DNA from 2 places in the Streptomyces sp. NPDC002044 genome. Region 2 is predicted to be linked to the other one. Evidence: predicted binding sites of a transcription regulator. Region 2 holds the regulator's gene; the other holds the start of a gene.
What was found. The regulator HspR, encoded in region 2, represses chaperone genes until heat shock. The targets are predictions, from matches to a motif close to TTGAGNNNNNNNNNCTCAA.
Positions count from the first base shown of each region.

Region 1: a site for HspR is predicted at 1,366-1,384, ahead of lon (endopeptidase La). Genes of this name have one in related genera too.

Region 1 covers NZ_JBEOXU010000006.1:64,612-74,425, forward strand. The annotation lists gene lon (endopeptidase La) at 1-1,343, opposite strand, end outside; gene ABT106_RS03115 (nuclear transport factor 2 family protein) at 1,490-1,918, opposite strand; gene ABT106_RS03120 (PadR family transcriptional regulator) at 2,005-2,574, shown strand; gene ABT106_RS03125 (SGNH/GDSL hydrolase family protein) at 2,561-3,367, shown strand; gene ABT106_RS03130 (DUF4097 family beta strand repeat-containing protein) at 3,386-4,141, opposite strand; gene ABT106_RS03135 (glycosyltransferase family protein) at 4,247-5,650, opposite strand; gene ABT106_RS03140 (hypothetical protein) at 5,688-6,263, shown strand; gene ABT106_RS03145 (response regulator transcription factor) at 6,484-7,224, shown strand; gene ABT106_RS03150 (HAMP domain-containing sensor histidine kinase) at 7,221-8,342, shown strand; gene ABT106_RS03155 (multifunctional oxoglutarate decarboxylase/oxoglutarate dehydrogenase thiamine pyrophosphate-binding subunit/dihydrolipoyllysine-residue succinyltransferase subunit) at 8,602-9,814, shown strand, end outside.
Region 2 covers NZ_JBEOXU010000032.1:8,411-18,224, forward strand. The annotation lists gene ABT106_RS11310 (helix-turn-helix transcriptional regulator) at 280-1,272, shown strand; gene ABT106_RS11315 (heat shock protein transcriptional repressor HspR) at 1,392-1,844, opposite strand; gene dnaJ (molecular chaperone DnaJ) at 1,846-3,057, opposite strand; gene grpE (nucleotide exchange factor GrpE) at 3,097-3,774, opposite strand; gene dnaK (molecular chaperone DnaK) at 3,774-5,621, opposite strand; gene ABT106_RS11335 (sugar transferase) at 5,965-6,495, shown strand; gene ABT106_RS11340 (heterodisulfide reductase-related iron-sulfur binding cluster) at 6,607-9,258, shown strand; gene ABT106_RS11345 (YIP1 family protein) at 9,475-9,814, shown strand, end outside.

The DNA of each region.
Region 1 (9,814 bases), on a different contig from region 2:
AGCAGGGCGGCCGCGGGGTCGCCGCGGAAGTCGGAGCCGACCTTGTCGATCTCGTCGAGGAGGATCACCGGGTTCATCGAGCCGGCCTCCTTGATGGCCCGTACGATCCGGCCCGGCAGGGCGCCGACGTAGGTCCGGCGGTGCCCGCGCACCTCCGCCTCGTCCCGTACGCCGCCGAGCGCTACCCGGACGAACGTGCGGCCCATGGCGTGCGCGACGGACTCCCCGAGGGAGGTCTTGCCGACGCCGGGCGGGCCGACGAGGGCGAGCACGGCGCCGCCGCGCCGGCCGCCGACGACGCCCATGCCGCGCTCGCCGCGCCGCTTGCGGACGGCCAGGTACTCGGTGATGCGGTCCTTCACGTCGCTCAGCCCGGCGTGCTCGGCGTCGAGGACGGCGCGGGCGCCGCGGATGTCGTACCGGTCCTCGGTCCGCTCGTTCCAGGGCAGTTCGAGGACGGTGTCCAGCCAGGTGCGGATCCAGGAGCCCTCGGGGCTCTGGTCGCTGGCCCGCTCCAGCTTCTCGACCTCCTTGAGCGCGGCCTCGCGGACCTTCCCGGGGAGGTCGGCGGCCTCGACGCGGGCACGGTAGTCGTCGGACTCGGCCCCGTCCTCCTCGCCGTTCAGCTCGCGCAGTTCCTTGCGCACGGCTTCCAGCTGGCGCCGGAGCAGGAACTCGCGCTGCTGCTTGTCGACCCCGTCCTGGACGTCCTTGGCGATGGACTCGGCGACGTCCTGCTCGGCGAGGTGGTCGCCGAGCGTCCTGACGGCGAGGCGGAGGCGGGCGACGGGGTCGGCCGTCTCCAGCAGTTCCACCTTCTGGGCCAGGGTCAGGAAGGGCGAGTAGCCGGAATTGTCCGCGAGGGCGGAGACGCCCTCGATCTGCTGGACCCGGTCCACGACCTGCCAGGCCCCGCGCTTCCTGAGCCAGCTCGTGGCGAGGGCCTTGTACTCCTTGACGAGCTCGGCGACGTGCCCGGGCAGCGGCTCGGGCACGTCCTCGCCGACGGTCTCGCCCTCGACCCAGAGCGCCGCCCCCGGCCCGGTGGTCCCGGCCCCGATGCGGACCCGCTCGCGGCCGCGGATGAGCGCCCCGGGGTCGCCGTCGGAGAGCCGTCCCACCTGCTCGACGGTCCCGAGCACCCCGGTCCCCGCGTACGTCCCGTCGATCCGCGGCACGAGCAGCACCCGGGGCTTCCCCCCGCCCGCCGCGGCCTGGGCCGCTTCCACGGCTCCCCGCACCTCGGCGTCGGACAGGTCCAGCGGAACGACCATCGCTGGCAGTACGACCTCGTCGTCGAGCGGCAGTACGGGCAGGGTGAGCGTTTCGGACGTCGAAGCCATGATCTTCCCTCCGGCAGTGAAGTTGAGCTATGCCGACTCAATGCACGTGAGCCCCGCAATGTTCCCCCCATCCCGTTCGCCTCGGGCGAACGGGATGTCACCCGAGGTGACGGCCGGTGCCGGGCCGGCCGGGGGAACGAGGGCGGTCAGCTCGCGGGGCCGGGGACCGGGCCGTCGGCCTGGAGTCCCTTCAGGACCGCCGCGCCGAGGGTCTGGACGGCCGACAGGGGGCGCACCATCACCGTCAGCTCCTTGATCAGGCCCGCGGCGTCGAACTGGAACAGGTCCATGCCGTGGATCTCCTTGCCCTCGACCGTGGCCCGGAAGATCAGGATCTGCGACGGCGCCTCCTTGCCGTCGGAGGTCGTCTCGGCCGCGCCGTCGAGGCGGCCGACGTAGCGGAAGTCCTCGAAGGTGCGCAGCAGCACGCCGAGGAGCCCGAGGACCGCGGACCGCCCTTCGAAGGGGGTGAACTTCACCGGGCTGTACAGGCGGACGTCCTCGGTGAACAGCTCCGTCAGCGCGGCGAGGTCGCGCGTCTCGACGGCGGCGCGGAAGCGTGCGGCGGTTTCCATGGACCCTCCAGATACTCAAAAACATGACTAGTCTTGTTCATGAGTAGGATGCGGGTCCGGACGAGAGAGCGGAAGGGGGCGCCGCGGTGGCTTTGAGACACGCCGTACTGGCGGCTCTGCTGGGTGGCGACTTCAGCGGGTACGAACTGGCCAAGGAGTTCGGCCTCGGCGTCGCGAACTTCTGGCACGCCCAGCCCCAGCAGCTGTACGCCGAGCTGGCCAGGCTGGAGGCCGAGGGCATGGTCGTCGGCCGGCAGGTGGTCCAGGAGTCCCGGCCCAACAAGCGGCTGTTCCGCGTCACCGGCACGGGCCTCGCCGAGCTGGAGCGGTTCGCGGCGGTCCCCTCGAAGCCCTCCTTCATCCGCGACGACCTGCTGGTCAAGGTCCAGGCCGTCGACCGTCTCGGGACGGGGCCGGTGATCGAGCAGCTGGACGCGCGCGCGGCGGCCGCCGAGGCCAAGATCGAGCTGCTCTCCAAGCTGCTGGTCCGGCTGCGCGGCGACGCGGACGAGGAGGAGTTCCTGCGCCGCGGCCGGCCGATCGGCCCGTACCTGACCTGTCGGCGCGGCCTGGCCTTCGAGGAGGAGCACCGGGACTGGTGCCGGAGCACCGCGGCGGTCCTGCGGGAGCGGCAGGTGCCCGGTGCCGAGCACTGAGTACCCCGGATTCGGGCGCTACGTGGCCCTCGGCGACAGCCAGACCGAAGGGGTCGGAGACGGCGACGAGACCGCCGGCCTGCGCGGCTGGGCCGACCGGCTCGCGGAGCACCTCGCCGCCGCCGAACCCGGGCTGCGGTACGCGAACCTCGCGGTGCGCGGGCGCCTCGCCAAGCAGGTCCGCGCCGAGCAGCTGGCACCCGCCCTGGCCCTGCGGCCCGGTCTGGCCACCGTCGTCGCCGGGTTCAACGACCTGCTCCGGCCCCGGTTCGACCCGGCCGCGGTGACCGCGGACCTGGAGGCGGTGTTCGCCGCGCTCACGGCCTCCGGGGCCCGCGTGGCCACCCTCGCCTTCCCCGACATCGGCCGGATCGCGCCCATGGCCCGCCCGCTCGCGCCCCGCGTGGCCGACCTCAACGCCCGCGTCCGCGCCGCGGCGGCCCGGCACGGGGTGACGGTCGTCGAGACCGGCGGGTACGCCGTCAGCACCGACCCGCGGCTGTGGACGGCCGACCGGCTGCACGCCGGTCCGCTGGGCCACGAGCGGATCGCCGCGGCCGCCGCCCACGCGCTGGGCGTGCCCGGCAGCAGCGACGCCTGGACGCACCCGCTGCCGGACCGGGCGCTCCCCGGCGCCCCGGCGGCCGTGGCGGCCGAACTGCGCTGGGCGGCCGGGTTCCTGGGCCCCTGGGCCGTGCGCCGCCTGCGCGGCCGCTCCAGCGGCGACGGCCGGTCGGCGAAGCGCCCGCTGCTCCTGCCCGTGGCCACGCCGGGGGCCGGCCGGGAGGTGTGACACCCCCGGGCCGGATGGTCAGGGGGTGTGGCGGACGCGGACGTCGCCCGAGGTGGTCCTCGCCGCGAGGCCGGCGGTGGCCGAGGGGTCGTCGGGAACGGTGACGTCGCGGTCGCCCGAGGTGGTCGACACCGCGACCCGGTAGGGACCGGCGGGGACCGTGAGGGCGACGTTGCCCGAGGTGCTCTCGGCGCTGACCGAGCCCGGGGCCCGGGCGAAGTCCAGGCGGGCGTCGCCGGTGACCGAGCGGACCTCGGCGCTCGGCCCGGCCAGCCCGCCGGCGGTGATGTCGCCCGAGGACGTACGGACCTTCAGCGGGCCGGTGATCGCGTCGGCGCGCACGTCCCCCGAGACGGACTCGACGTCGGCGGCGGCCACACCCGTCACCGTGACGCGGCCGCTGCTGCCCTCGATCGTGACCGCGGCCGAGGCCGGTACCTCCAGGCGGTAGTCGACGGAGCAGTCGCGCGAGCAGCCGGAGGTGAAGGTCAGGACGCCGCCGGTCACCCGCTGGCCGACCTCCGGGGCGGCCGCCCCGCGGTAGTGGAGGGTGCGCCGCACGGCGACCCCGGGCCCCGTCCCGGTCGTGACCTCGACCGAACCGGACCGGACCCCGGTCAGCCGGACCGCCGTCACGGCCTCGGTGACCGTGGCGTCGGCGGCGACCGACGTACGGACCGCCTCTCCGAAGGTGCATCCGGCGAGCAGGAGCGCCGCGCCGAGGACGGCGACCGCGATGGGGACGAGGCGAACTGACGGGGTGTGAAGGGGCATGCCCCCATCGTCGGCGCCGGTGCGCCCCGGGCCGATGGTGCCGGTACCCGCACTCGGGGTGGGGCTAACCCCCCGCCGCGCCCCCCGCCCCGCCGCGCCGCGCCGTCAGGGCTCGCAGGTGCCCGGAGCCGCGTACACCGCGACGCGGGCGCCCCGGACCGGGGTGACCGAGCACAGGTCGAACCAGGCGGCCAGGGTCTGCCGCTTCACCGCCTCCCGCGGGTACGGGTCCACCGGCTCCCCGGCCGGGTCCAGCAGCACGATCACCCGGGGCGACGCGATGAGCGCCTCGCGGATCTCCACCGAGGGCAGTTCGGTGCCCTGGAGGCTGCGCGAGGCCGCCGGGGTGCGGTCCAGGGCCACGTCGCGCAGTCCCGCGTACGTCCCCGGCGAGGAGAGCAGCCATTCCCGGCGCCGCGACGGGAGGAACACCACCGCGTCGCCCGGCCGGGCCGCCTCGCGGACGGCCGCGGCCACCGCACGGGCGTCGTCCTTGCGGCTCTCGGGGGTCCGCAGCCACGCCGACCAGAGCGCGCACGGCACCAGGAGCGCGGCGGCCGCCGCCCAGGGCCACCGGCCCCGCACGGCCCCCCACCGGACCGGCGCCAGCCGGGCGCCGGCCAGCAGGGCGAGCCCGGCCAGGGAGTAGAGCACGTACCGGTCGACGTACCAGGGGTGCACCAGGGACACCGCCATCAGCACCCCCGGCGGCAGCAGCGCCAGCGGCACGGCCACCCGTACGAGGTCCCGCTCCGCGGCGCCGCGGGCCAGCAGCAGCACCGCGACCGCGAGCACCCCGTACGCCGTCCAGTCCTGCCAGGTGGGCCGCCCGAGCCAGCCGAGCTGCTGCTCCGCCTGCCGTGCGCTGACCAGCGCCAGCGGCAGCAGCAGGACCACGACGGCGCCGGCGGCCAGCCGCCAGCCGCGCGAGCGCCAGGCGGTGACGGCGTGGGCGGGCAGCGCCAGGAGCGCGAACTCGTGCAGCCAGCAGCCGGTCAGCAGCACCGCCGCGTAGGCCGTCCAGCGCCGGCCCAGCATCAGGTACGTCGCCCACACCACCGCGGCCGCGACCAGGGCGTACGAGCGCCCCTCCTGCGCGTACATCTGCACCGGCGGGAGCGCCGCGTACACCACTCCGGCGATCAGCGCCGCCCGCTCCCCCGCGAGCCGCCGGGCGAGCGCGGCCACCCCGGCGGCCGCGAGGGCGGTGGCGGCGACGGACGGCAGCCGCAGGGCCCACAGGCCGCCGTCCCAGGCGAGGAAGACCCCGTGCATCAGCAGGTAGTACAGCCCGTGGACGGCGTCCACCTGGCCCAGCAGCTCCCAGAGCCCGCCCAGCGGCCGGTGGGCCACCTGCCAGGTGACGGACTCGTCGCGCCACAGGCCGCCGCCGCGCTCCAGGCCCCAGAGGCCGAGGAGCAGGGCGGTCAGCGCGGGCACGACGCGCCAGGGCGCGATGCGGCGGATGGCGGCCTCCGGGAGCTGTCGGATCGGGTGCGGGGACTCCATACTCGGGGTTCGGCCCGAGTTCCCGCGGAGGTGGGGCATGCGAGCACGACGAACGGTGCCGGCGGCGGCCGCCGCGCTGCTGGGCGCGATGGTCCTGGGCGCGTGCGGTCCCTCCGGACCGGCCGCGCCCGGCTCCCCCTCCGGCGGGCCCGGTTCGCCGACCGCCGCGACCGGTCCGCCGACCGGTTCCGCGGCCCCCTCCCCGGGCGGTGCCACGCCCGGCCCGGCCGCGAGCTCCGGCACCGCGCCGGCCCCCAGCCGTACCGTCACCGCCTCGGAGACCCTGGTACGGGCCACGCGGTCCGGCGGTTTCGCCGGCCAGGCCCACACCCTGGTCGTCAAGGGCGACGGATCCTGGACCCGGGTGGACGCCCGGGCGAACCCGGAAGGCTCCGGACGGCTGGCTCCGGACCGGCTCGCCGCCCTGACCGCCGCGCTCCGCGAGGCGGACTTCGCCCGGCTGCCGAGGTTCTCGAAGAACGCGACCACGGTCTACGACGGGTTCGCCTTCACGGTCGCGCACGGGGGTCACGAGGTGGCCGCCGAGCAGGGGGCCGAGCCCCCGGCCCTCGCCAGGGTGCTGGAAGCGCTGCCCCCGTTCAGCGCGAACTGACGGAAGGTCCGGCCCGCCCGGGCGCCGCCCGCCACCACCGGAACAACCGGAACGCAGCCGTCCACGGGCCGGTCCCGCGAGGGCGGACGCACCCGGCACATTCCCCCTCCGACCAGCTCTTTCCGCACAAATGCCCTGTCCGAACCCCGCATAGCCGCAGGCCGGTGGCTCCTCTACGCTGCACCCCACCACGCAGATCTTCACGGGGCGGGACCGGGACATGGAACAGACGCACACCACGCACAACGGCGCATCGGCGACACCCGGCGCCCAGCGGCGCGTGCTCGTCGTCGAGGACGACCGCACCATCGCCGAGGCCATCGCGGCCCGGCTCCGGGCCGAGGGCTTCCAGGTGCAGACGGCCGCGGACGGCCCGGCGGCCGTCGCCGCGGCCGAGAGCTGGCTGCCCGAGCTGCTGGTCTTGGACATCATGCTGCCCGGCTTCGACGGGCTGGAGGTCTGCCGGCGGGTCCAGGCCCAGCGGCCGGTCCCGGTCCTGATGCTCACCGCCCGGGACGACGAGACGGACCTGCTGGTCGGTCTCGGGGTCGGCGCGGACGACTACATGACCAAGCCGTTCTCGATGCGCGAGCTCGCCGCCCGCGTCCACGTCCTGCTGCGCCGCGTGGAACGCGCCACCCTCGCCGCGCACGCCCCGCGCGGGGCCACGCTGCGGCTGGGCGACCTGGAGATCGACCACGCGCAGCGCCGGGTCCGGGTGCAGGCCGAGGACGTGCACCTGACGCCGACCGAGTTCGACCTGCTGGTGTGCCTGGCCGGCACCCCGCGCGCGGTGCTCTCGCGGGAGCAGCTGCTGGCGGAGGTGTGGGACTGGGCCGACGCGTCCGGGACCCGTACGGTCGACAGCCACATCAAGGCCCTGCGCCGCAAGATCGGCGCGGAGCGCATCCGTACGGTCCACGGCGTCGGGTACGCCCTGGAGACCCCGGCGCAGGCGTGAGCGCCCCGCCCGGGAGGCCGCGGCAGCGTGCGAGGCAGCGGCCGCGCCCGCGTCCCGCCGGGGGGCTGCGGCCCTTCTCGCCCTTCTCCATCAAGACGAAGCTGGGCACCCTCGTGGTGGTCTCGGTGTTCATCACCACGGGCCTGCTGATGGTGGCGCTGCGCACCGACACGGAACTGCGGTTCATCACGGTCTTCTCGGTGATCGCCTCGATGCTGATCACCCAGTTCGTGGCGCACAGCCTGACGGCGCCGCTCGACGACATGACGACGGTGGCCCGGGCCATCTCCCGCGGCGATTACACGCGCCGGGTCCGCGGGGCGGGCCGCCGCGACGAACTGGGCGACCTGGCCTCCACGATCAACCTGATGGCCGACGACCTGGAGGCCGTGGACCGGCACCGCAAGGAGCTCGTAGCCAACGTCTCGCACGAGCTGCGCACGCCCATCGCGGCGCTGCGGGCGGTGCTGGAGAACGTGGTGGACGGGGTCTCGGCGGCCGACCCGGAGACCATGCGGACGGCCCTGAAGCAGACCGAGCGCCTGGGCCGGCTGGTGGAGACCCTGCTGGACCTGTCCCGGGTGGACAACGGGGTGGTGCCGCTGCGGGCCCGCCGCTTCGAGGTGTGGCCGTACCTGTCGGGGGTGCTGAAGGAGTCCGGGCTGGCGGCGGCCGGCCGGCCGGGCCTGTCCTCCGGCTCCGGCGGGCACACCCGCAACGACGTGCACCTGCACCTGGACGTCTTCCCGTCCGAGCTGGCGGCGTACGCGGACGCCGAGCGGCTGCACCAGGTGGTGGCGAACCTGATCGACAACGCGGTCAAGCACAGCCCCGCCCACGGCCGGGTCACGGTCCGCGCCCGCGCCGGTGACGCGCCCGGGAGCCTGGCGCTGGAGGTGCGGGACGAGGGCCCGGGCATCCCGGAGGCGGAGCGCCACCGGGTCTTCGAGCGGTTCAACCGGGGCAGTGCCCGGGGCGGCGACGGCGGGACCGGGCTGGGCCTGGCCATCGCCCGATGGGCCGTGGAACTGCACGGCGGGCGCATCGGAGTGGCCGAATCGTCACGGGGATGCCGCATCCTCGTCACGCTTCCGGGCAGCTCGCAGGCGCCGTGTTGACGTAGGGTTCGAGTGGGAAGGACATGATCTCGGCCACATCCAGCCGGGGTCCGTCAGGGGTGCGAAGCCATGGGGGCCGCAACCTGGGTGCCCCCTACCCGAACCACGCTTGTTTCCCGCCATTCAGGGCGGCGAAACCCGCCGTTCGATGTGACCTACGCGACGGATGTCCCGCCCGGTCTGCATGTCGCCCCCCAGGAGGCGTAGCCTTTATTCCCGCTGTCCATACCTTGTGAAGCGGAAGAGGGCGGTTGCCGCCGTGTCGCCACAGTCCCCCAGTAACTCGAGCACCACGACCGAAGCAGCAGAGGGCGGGAAGACCCCTGCCACGAGCTTCGGTGCCAATGAGTGGCTCGTCGACGAGATCTATCAGCAGTACCTCCAGGACCCGAACTCGGTCGACCGGGCCTGGTGGGACTTCTTCGCGGACTACAAGCCCGGGGGCGCCGTCGCGCCCGTGAAGGCCGAAGAGCCGAAGAGTTCCCCGACGACGGACGGCGCCTCCGCACAGGCCGCCCCCGCCGTCGCCGCGGCCCCGCGGGCCGCCGACGCCGCCACGGGGGCGGCGCCCGCCGCCGCCGCGCCGACCTCAGCCCCCGCGCCCACGGCCGTGCCAGCTCCTGCCCCTGCTCCTGCCACCCCCTCTGGTGCCCCTGCTGTGACTGTCACCTCCCAGGCCCCGGCCGCCGCACCGGCCGCGCCCTCCTCCCCGGCTCCGGCTCCGGCCGCCCCTTCCGCCGCAGCCCCCAAGGCGGCCGCGCCCACCGCCGAGGCCCCCGCGGGCCCCGAGCTGGTGACGCTCCGCGGCCCGTCCGCCGCCGTCGTCAAGAACATGAACGCCTCCCTGGAGGTGCCGACGGCCACGTCCGTCCGCGCCGTCCCGGTGAAGCTGCTCTTCGACAACCGCATCGTCATCAACAACCACCTGAAGCGCGCCCGGGGCGGGAAGATCTCCTTCACCCACCTCATCGGCTACGCGATGGTGCAGGCCATCAAGGCCATGCCGACGATGAACTACTCCTTCACGGAGAAGGACGGCAAGCCGACCCTGGTCAAGCCGGAGCACATCAACTTCGGCCTGGCGATCGACCTGGTGAAGCCGAACGGCGACCGCCAGCTCGTCGTCGCCGGCATCAAGAAGGCCGAGACGCTCAACTTCTTCGAGTTCTGGATGGCGTACGAGGACATCGTGCGCCGCGCCCGCGTCGGCAAGCTGACGATGGACGACTTCACCGGCGTCACCGTCTCGCTGACCAACCCCGGCGGCCTGGGCACCGTGCACTCCGTGCCCCGCCTGATGCCCGGACAGTCGGTCATCATGGGCGTCGGCTCCATGGACTACCCCGCCGAGTTCCAGGGCACCTCGCAGGACACCCTGAACAAGCTGGGCATCTCCAAGGTCATGACCCTGACCTCGACCTACGACCACCGGGTCATCCAGGGCGCGGCCTCCGGCGAGTTCCTGCGGATCG
Region 2 (9,814 bases):
ACTGGTGACACCGGCCCCCCAGCCGCTGTCGGCGGGAGCGCTGCCCCAGCCGCTGTCCGCGAGCGAGATTCCACCGACAGCAGCAGCCGTAGAGAGAGCAATGGCAGCCACCGAGCGAAGCAATTTCTTGTACATGGTCGACGTTGTCCTCACTTGATGGATTCCTCTCCCCCGCATCTCAGACGATGACTGATCGAGCCACGCCATTGCCACCGTGGCGATGCATCATGTTCCTGTACATGCAGGACCCTGGGGGTGGGAGATTTGCCGATTATGCGCATGAACCAGACACATCCCCATGCGGTGACGGACCTGTGCGACCTGGGGGCAGAGCTGTACGCAAGTGCCCTCAGCTCCGGCCGAATCGCCCGCGAGGAGGTCGATCAGGTGCCCTGCCTGCTGGAATTCGCGCTGCTGCACCCTGATCCCGACGACGACAACTGGCTCCGCCCGGTTCCACCGTCGGTCGCACTGGCCCAACGGCTCCACCCGCTGGAACGGGAGATCCTGCACCGCAGGCGCTCCTCGATCGAGCTCGCCGAAGCGTTTGAGCCATTCATGGCCATCAGCGCGCTGACTCCCGCGCCCACGCACGCGATCACGGTGCTGGAGGGATTCAACAGGATCAACGCGGCGCTCAACGTCGCCACCGCCGAGTGCCAGGCGGAGATGCTCACCATCCAGCCGGGCGGCGGGCGTTCGGAGAACATACTCAACCAGGCGATCGAGCGCGACCAGCCGCTCATCCGGCGGGGCGTCAGCATGCGCACCCTGTACCAGCACACCGTCCGGCACAGCCGGGGCACCATGGCCTACGTCGACCGGATGGCCAGTGGCAAGGTCGAAATCCGGACACTCGAGGAACTGGTCGAGCGGCTGATCATCTGCGACGAATCGGTCGCTTTCATACCGGCCAGCGACGACCAGCAGATCGCCCTGGAACTGCGCCACCCGGCACTCGTGCGCTACCTGGTCCGCGTCTTCGAGCAGCTGTGGCGCCGCGCCACCCCCCTCAACGAGCAGATCCCGTACGACCCGACGCCCTCCGGGATCTCCGGCGTGCAGCGCTCCATCGCCCAGCTCCTCGTCGAGGGACACGTGGACGAGGCCATCGCCCGCCGCCTCGGCATGAACGTCCGCACCTGCCGCGCGCACATCGCCAAGCTGGCCACCGCCCTGGGCAGCGGCAGCCGCGCCCAGCTGGGCTACCTGATCGCCCAGTCGGGCATCCTCGGCCGCGTCTCGGGCCCGGCCGGCCGGCCGCCGCTGTAGGGGCCGACGCTGTAGGGGCCGCCGCTGTAGGGGCCGACGCTGTAGGGCCGATGCGCCGCGCGTACGCGAAGGCCCCGCCCGGAGCGTTCCCGGGCGGGGCCTTCGGCGTACGGCGAACGTCAGTCCAGCGGACGCTTCGGCGTCGGGCGCCACACCACCAGGGCGCTGCCCGGCTGCGGGGCCTGGTACGGGACCAGGTCGCGCCGGTACGAGGCGTGCACCTGGGCCTCGCGCGCCTGGAGCGCGGCGGCCGCGCCGTCCACCGCGGAGGCGAGCTCGGCCACGCGCTGCTGGAGCGCGGTGACCTGGTTCTCCAGCTCGATGATCCGCTTGATGCCCGCCAGGTTGATGCCCTCGTCCTGGGACAGCGCCTGCACCGTGCGGAGCAGTTCGATGTCCCGGGCCGAATAGCGCCGGCCGCGGCCCGCCGTGCGGTCCGGGCAGACCAGGCCGAGCCGGTCGTACTGCCGCAGGGTCTGCGGATGCAGACCCGAGAGCTGGGCGGCCACCGAGATCACGTAGACCGGGGTCTCGTCGGTCAGTTGATAGGGATTCCTCCGGCGGCCGTCCATGTCATGCTCCCTTCGCGGACTCGAACAGCGCGGAGCGCGGGTCCTCCGCCCCGGTCGCCTCGCGGTACTTCTCCAACGCCTCGCGCGCCTCGTCCGACAGCTCCGCGGGGACGGCCACCTCGACCGTCACCAGCAGGTCACCGCGGGTGCCGTCCTTGCGGACCGCGCCCTTGCCGCGGGCCCGCATGGTGCGGCCGCCCGGCGTGCCCGGCGGCAGCTTCAGCGTCACCGAGGGGCCGTTCAAGGTCGGGACCTTGATGTCGGCGCCCAGGGCGGCCTCGGCGAAGGTCACCGGGACGGTCACCGTCAGGTTGTCGTCCTTGCGACCGAACACCGGGTGCGCGTCGACGTGCACGACGACGTAGAGGTCGCCGCCGGGACCGCCGCGCTCGCCCGGCGCGCCCTTGCCCCGCAGCCGGATCCGCTGGCCGTCGGAGACGCCCGCCGGGATCCGGACCTGCATGGTGCGGGAGCTGCGGGCGCGCCCGCTGCCCTTGCAGATGTCGCAGGGGTGCTCCGCGATCAGGCCGCGGCCCTTGCAGTCCGCGCACGGGTCGGTCAGGGAGAAGCCGCCGCCGCTGCCCCGCGAGACCTGGCCGGTGCCGACACAGGTCGGGCACACCCGGGGGGTGCCGTTCTTGTCGCCGGTGCCCGAACAGGCCCTGCAGGGCGCCTGCGAGGACATCCGGAGCGGGACCGTGGCCCCGTCCACCGCCTCCGTGAAGGAGAGGGTGACCTCCGACTCGACGTCCTGGCCCCGGCGCGGCTGGGTACGGGTGCCCGTACCGGCGCCGGCGCCGGCTCCGCCGCGGTTGAACAGGCCGCCGAAGACGTCGCCCAGACCGCCGCCGAAGCCGCCGCCCGGGCCGCCCTGCTGCGGCTGCTGGCCGCCGAAGAGGTCGCCGAGGTCGAAGTTGAACGAGCCGCCGCCCCCGCCCGGACCGGGACGACCGCCACGATCGAAGAGGGCGCCGTTGCCGAACAGGGAGCGGGCCTCGTCGTACTCCTTGCGCTTCTTGGGGTCACCGAGGATGTCGTTCGCCTCGGAGATCTCCTTGAAGCGCTCCTCGGCCGAGGCGTCGCCCTTGTTGGCGTCCGGGTGGAACTCGCGGGCGAGCTTCCGGTACGCCTTCTTGATCTCGGCCTCGGTGGCGTCCTTCGGGACACCGAGGACCTTGTAGTAGTCCTTCTCGACGAAGTCCTTCGTGTTCATCCCCGGTGTCCCTCCTCTCGTGCCTCTACGTGTGGTGCATCAGCCCTTGTCGGGGGCATCCGCGTCCTTGTCCGACGGTGCTTCGCCCTCCGCGTCGGCGGAGTCGGAGCCCGCGGACTTGGGGGCCGCGCCCGGCTGGGGCTCGGCCACCGCGACCCGTGCGGGGCGGATCGTACGCTCGCCGATCCGGTAGCCCGGCTGCAGGACCGCCACGCAGGTCGTCTCGGTGACGTCCGGCGCGTACGAGTGCATGAGGGCCTCGTGGATCGTCGGGTCGAAGGGCTCGCCCTCCTTGCCGAACTGCTGGAGGCCCATCTTGGCGGCGACCGTCTCAAGCGATTCGGCCACCGACTTGAAACCGCCGACCAGCTCGCCATGCTCCCGCGCCCGGCCGACGTCGTCCAGGGTCGGGAGCAGTTCGGTCAGGAGGGACGCGACCGCGACCTCCTTGACGGTGATCCGGTCCCGGTCCACCCGGCGCCGGTAGTTCTGGTACTCCGCCTGAAGCCGCTGGAGGTCCGCGGTGCGCTCGGAGAGCGCCGTACGGGCCTGGTCCAGCTGCGCCAGCAGCGCCGTCTCCTGGCCGGCGGCCTGCGCGTCGTCCCCGGCCGGGGCCGCCGCCTCCTCCTTGGCGGAGTCGGCGGCCTTCGGCTCGTCGGGCGTGCCGTCGGCGGGGACTTCGGGCTTCTCGTCGAATCCCGGGGTCTCCTCCGACATCAGGCAGCGCCACCCTTCGGCTTCTCGTCGTCGACGATCTCGGCGTCGACCACGTCGTCGTCGGCCTTGGCCTGGCCCGCGTCACCGGCGGCGCCGGCCGCGCCCTGGGCGCCCTGCGCGTCGGCGTAGATCGCCTGGCCCAGCTTCTGGCTGACCGCGGCGAGCTTCTCCGTCGCGGTGCGGATCGCGGTGGTGTCCTCGCCCTTGAGGGTCTCCTTGAGCTCGGAGACGGCCGTCTCGACCTCGGTCCGGACGTCGGCCGGGACCTTGTCCTCGTTGTCCTTGACGAACTTCTCCGTCTGGTAGACGAGCTGCTCGCCCTGGTTGCGGGACTCGGCGGCCTCCTTGCGGCGCAGGTCCTCGTCCGCGTACTGCTCCGCCTCCTGGCGCATGCGGTCGACCTCGTCCTTGCCGAGCGAAGAGCCGCCGGTGACGGTCATCTTCTGCTCCTTGCCCGTGCCGAGGTCCTTGGCCGTGACGTGCATGATGCCGTTCGCGTCGATGTCGAAGGAGACCTCGATCTGCGGGACGCCACGCGGGGCCGGCGGCAGGCCGGTCAGCTCGAACATGCCGAGCTTCTTGTTGTACGCCGCGATCTCGCGCTCGCCCTGGTAGACCTGGATCTGCACGGACGGCTGGTTGTCCTCGGCCGTCGTGAAGATCTCGGACCGCTTGGTCGGGATCGTGGTGTTGCGCTCGATGAGCTTGGTCATGATGCCGCCCTTGGTTTCGATACCGAGGGACAGCGGGGTCACGTCGAGGAGCAGGACGTCCTTGACCTCACCCTTGAGCACGCCCGCCTGGAGGGTCGCGCCGATGGCGACGACCTCGTCCGGGTTGACGCCCTTGTTGGCGTCCTGACCGCCGGTGAGCTCCTTGACGAGCTCGGCGACGGCCGGCATGCGGGTGGAGCCGCCGACCAGGACCACGTGGTCGATCTCGGACAGCTGGATGCCGGCGTCCTTGATGACGTTGTGGAACGGGGTCTTGCAGCGGTCCAGGAGGTCCGAGGTGAGCTGCTGGAACTGGGCGCGCGTGAGCTTCTCGTCCAGGTGCAGCGGGCCCTCGGCGGAGGCCGTGATGTAGGGCAGGTTGATCGAGGTCTCCGTGGAGGAGGACAGCTCGATCTTCGCCTTCTCGGCGGCCTCGCGCAGGCGCTGGAGCGCCATCTTGTCCTTGCCCAGGTCGACGCCGTGGCCGTTCTGGAACTGCTTCACGAGGTAGTCGACGACGCGCTGGTCCCAGTCGTCGCCACCGAGGTGGTTGTCGCCGTTCGTCGCCTTCACCTCGACGACGCCGTCGCCGATCTCGAGGAGCGAGACGTCGAAGGTGCCGCCACCGAGGTCGAAGACCAGAATGGTCTGGTCGTCCTTGTCGAGACCGTAGGCCAGGGCGGCGGCCGTCGGCTCGTTGACGATGCGCAGGACGTTCAGGCCCGCGATCTCGCCGGCTTCCTTCGTCGCCTGACGCTCGGAGTCGTTGAAGTAGGCCGGGACGGTGATGACCGCGTCCGTGACCTTCTCACCCAGGTACGCCTCGGCGTCCCGCTTGAGCTTCTGCAGGATGAAGGCGCTCATCTGCTGCGGGTTGAAGTCCTTGCCATCCAGGTTGATCTTCCAGTCAGTGCCCATGTGGCGCTTGACGGAGCGGATGGTCCGGTCCACGTTCGTGACCGCCTGGCGCTTCGCGACCTCGCCGACGAGCACCTCGCCGTTCTTCGCGAAGGCGACGACGGACGGCGTGGTCCTGGCGCCCTCGGCGTTGGTGATGACGGTGGGCTCGCCGCCTTCCAGAACGCTGACGACGGAGTTAGTGGTGCCCAGGTCGATGCCGACCGCACGTGCCATTTCGATTCCTCCAGCTGACTTGAGTGGAACAGACTCAACCATGCATGATCGTCGCGCGTGCGTCAACAGAGCTGAGTCGAGCCGACTCAACCTTTAAGCCATCCTTACGCGCAACTACCGACCCCGGCCCGGCCCGCCGAAGCGTGCGGCGGCGGGGCCGGGGACCGGCTCCCGGCGGGCTCGCCGCGCGATCCACGGGACACCCCGCAGACGCCCCGGGGACGCCCGCGGGATGCCGCCGGGGGCGCGGTTCCACCCGAACGGCTCAGCGCTGGCACCCGTCCGGCCCCCGCCCGCCGCGCGGCGTGCCGGGCGCGCCGTCGCCGTGCGGGACCGTTTCGGCATGCCTCTGACGCTCGCCGCCCTCCCCCTCCCGCGGCCGGTCCGGCCGCCGGCGAAACGGGTGCTCGACCTCATCGGGGCCGCGATCCTGCTGGCCCTGTGCGCGGCGCCGCTCGCCCTGGCCGCCGCCGCGCTCGCGACCGCGCACGGCCGGCGGATCCTCGTACGGGAGCCCGCGGCGGGGCTCGCCGGGCGCCCGTTCCTGGCGTACCGGCTGCGCACGGACGGCGCGGGCCGGGCCGGGGCGGCGGTCGAACGGTGCGCCCTCGACGGGCTCCCGCAGCTCCTCAACGTGTTCCGCGGCGAGATGTCCCTGGTCGGCCCGCGCCCCGAGCCGCGTACGGACCGGCCCGACCGGCTGCTCGTTCGCCCCGGAATGACCGGATTGTGGCAGGTGAGCGCGCGCTCTGACCTGCCCTGGGAGGAGATGGCCCTGCTCGACCGGCACTATGTGGAGAGCCATTGGCTGGGGATGGATCTCGCGATCCTCGCTCAGACCCCTCGCGCGGCCTACCGGCACAGGTATGCCTGAGCGACACAGATCACCGCACGCTCGCCTACATTGCGGCGCGGAGAATGGGTAACCTCAAGCCTTGACTCAATAAGTTACCGCTTAGTAAGTCCCCGCCCGAGGAGCCCTTCCATGCAACTCGCCGCGATCATCGTGTCGCTGGTCCTGACCGTGGTCGGCGTCGCGCTGCTCGCACGAGCCGTGGCGCAGATCTACCGGTTCGTGAAGCTCGGCCAGCCCGTACCCGCGGGCAGCCGTACGGACGACCCGAAGGCTCGAACGCTCACCCTGGCCCGGGAGTTCCTCGGCCACAGCCGGATGAACCGCTGGGGCATCGTCGGCTTCGCGCACTGGTTCGTCGCGATCGGCTTCCTGACCCTGCCGCCGACGCTGGCGCAGGCGTACGGCCAGCTCTTCCAGGCCGACTGGACGCTGCCGGTCATCGGCGGCTTCCTGCCGTTCGAGATGTACATCGAGTTCATCGGCCTGATGACGGTCGTGGGCATCGTCGTCCTGATCGCGATCCGGCTGCTGAACCTGCCGTCGCGGGCCGGCCGCAAGTCCCGCTTCACCGGCTCGAAGGCCTGGCAGGCGTACTTCGTCGAGTACATCATCCTGACGATCGGCCTGGCGATCCTGGCCCTGCGCGGCCTCGAGGGCGCGATCCACCACGTGGACTCGTACGACCCGGCGTACTTCGTGTCGTACCCGCTGGTGCTGGCCTTCAAGGGACTCTCGCTCGGCACCCTGCAGAACGCCATCTACTTCACCGCGATGATCAAGATCGGCACGTCGCTGGTCTGGATGATCGTCGTCTCGCTCAACACCAACATGGGTGTCGCCTGGCACCGCTTCCTCGGCTTCCCGAACATCTGGTTCAAGCGGAACGCCGACGGCGCGGTCGCACTCGGCGAGCTGAAGCCGATGACGAGCGGCGGCAAGGAGATCGACTTCGAGGACCCGGGCGAGGACGACGTCTTCGGCGTCTCCCAGGTCGAGCAGTTCTCCTGGAAGGGCATCCTCGACTTCTCCACCTGCACCGAGTGCGGCCGCTGCCAGTCGCAGTGCCCCGCCTGGAACACCGGCAAGCCGCTGTCCCCGAAGCTCCTGATCATGTCGCTGCGCGACCACGCGCACGCCAAGGCCCCGTACCTGCTCGCGGGCGGCGGCAAGGACATGGAGGGCAACGAGAAGGCCACGGCGGAGCAGCTGAAGGACGTCCCCGCGGCCGCCCTCGCCGAGGCCGAGCGCCCGCTGATCGGGACGGCCGAGGAGAACGGCGTCATCGACCCGGACGTCCTGTGGTCCTGCACGACCTGCGGCGCGTGCGTGGAGCAGTGCCCGGTCGACATCGAGCACATCGACCACATCGTCGACATGCGGCGCTACCAGGTGATGATCGAGAGCGCGTTCCCGTCGGAGGCGGGCACGATGCTCAAGAACCTGGAGAAGAAGGGCAACCCCTGGGGCCTGGCCAAGAAGCAGCGCGTCGAGTGGACGAAGGAGGTCGACTTCGAGGTCCCGATCATCGGGAAGGACGCGGAGGACCTCTCGGAGTTCGACTACCTGTACTGGGTCGGCTGCGCGGGCGCGCTGGAGGACCGGGCCAAGAAGACGACGAAGGCCTTCGCGGAGCTGCTGAACATCGCGGGCGTCAAGTTCGCGATCATGGGCGGCGACGAGAAGTGCACGGGTGACTCACCGCGCCGCCTGGGCAACGAGCCGCTGTTCCAGCAGCTCGGCCAGGAGAACGTGGCCATGCTGAACATGGCCTTCGGCGAGGACGACGAGGACCCGTCGACGAAGAAGCCGAAGTCGGCGAAGCGCATCGTCTCGACCTGCCCGCACTGCTTCAACACCATCGCGAACGAGTACCCGCAGCTGGGCGGCGAGTACGAGGTCATCCACCACACGCAGCTGCTCCAGCACCTGATCGACGAGGGCCGGCTGACGCCGGTGACGCCGGTCGAGGGCCTCATCACGTACCACGACCCGTGCTACCTGGGCCGGCACAACAAGATCTACACGCCGCCGCGCGAGATCATGTCGGCCGTGCCGGGCCTGCGCCAGCAGGAGATGCACCGCCACAAGGAGCGGGGCTTCTGCTGCGGCGCCGGTGGCGCGCGGATGTGGATGGAGGAGCGGATCGGCAAGCGCATCAACAACGAGCGCGTCGACGAGGCCCTGTCCCTCAACCCGGACATCGTCTCGACCGCGTGCCCGTTCTGCCTGGTGATGCTGACGGACTCGGTCAACGGCAAGAAGAACGACGGCCAGGCCAAGGAGTCCGTGCAGGTCGTGGACGTGGCGCAGCTGCTGCTGGAGTCGGTGAGGACCCCGGAGCCGGTGGCGGAGCCGGAGCCCGAGCCGCTGGTCGAGCCCGAGCCGGTGGTGGCCCCCGCCGCGAAGGCGGAGGCGCCTGCGGCTACGGCTACGGCTACGACGGCTGCCGTCACGGCCGCGCCGAAGGCGGAGCCGGCCGCGGTGGCCAAGCCGAAGGCGGAGCCCACCCCGGCTCCTGCCGAGGCCGAGCCGAAGGCAGAGCCGAAGGCAGAGCCGAAGGCAGAAGCGGCACCGGTCGCCGAGGCCGAGCCGAAGCCGGAGCCCGAGGCCGAGGCGAAGCCGGAGCCCGAGGCCGAGCCGAAGCCGGAGCCCGAGGCCGAGGCGAAGCCGGAGCCCCAGGCCAAGGAATCCGAGCCCGAGGCCGAGCCCGAGGCCGCGGAGCCCGAGGCCAAGGAGCCCGAGGCGGAAGGCAAGCCCCAGACGGCGGAGAGCGGCAAGTAACCGCCCCCAGCCGACCACCGCGACGGCCGGTCCCCCACCCGGGGGCCGGCCGTCGCGCGTTCCGCGGTAGAGCCATTTCACTCCACACCGGACATCACGCGGGGGTGGGGAGAACCCCCCGGGGTTCCCCTAGGGGATGTCACAGGTCAGCCGCAAAGGCCGCGTGTTCCGGCCGCCCGGCCACCGGGACCCGCGGGACCAGGTACGTTCGATCACGTGGCTGGATTCAGGATCGGACGCGGCCGGGACAACAACCGCACCCCGCAACAACCCCCGCAGCAGCAGCCGTACGGTCAGCAGCAACCGCCGCCGCCGTACGGCCAGCAGCCCTACCCCCCGCAACAGCAGTGGCCCTCGCAGGCCCCGGGAGACCAAGGCGAGCCCGAGTACTTCGACCCGTACGGTCAGCACCCGCAGGGGCGGCCCCCGTACGGTCACGGAGCCCCCGGCTCACCCGGCGCCCCCGCGCCCGGGCCGGCGTACGGGAACGACAACCCGGGGCACACCCGGGCGTTCTCCATCGGCGAGGACCCGTACGGCCAGGGCGCGACCTACC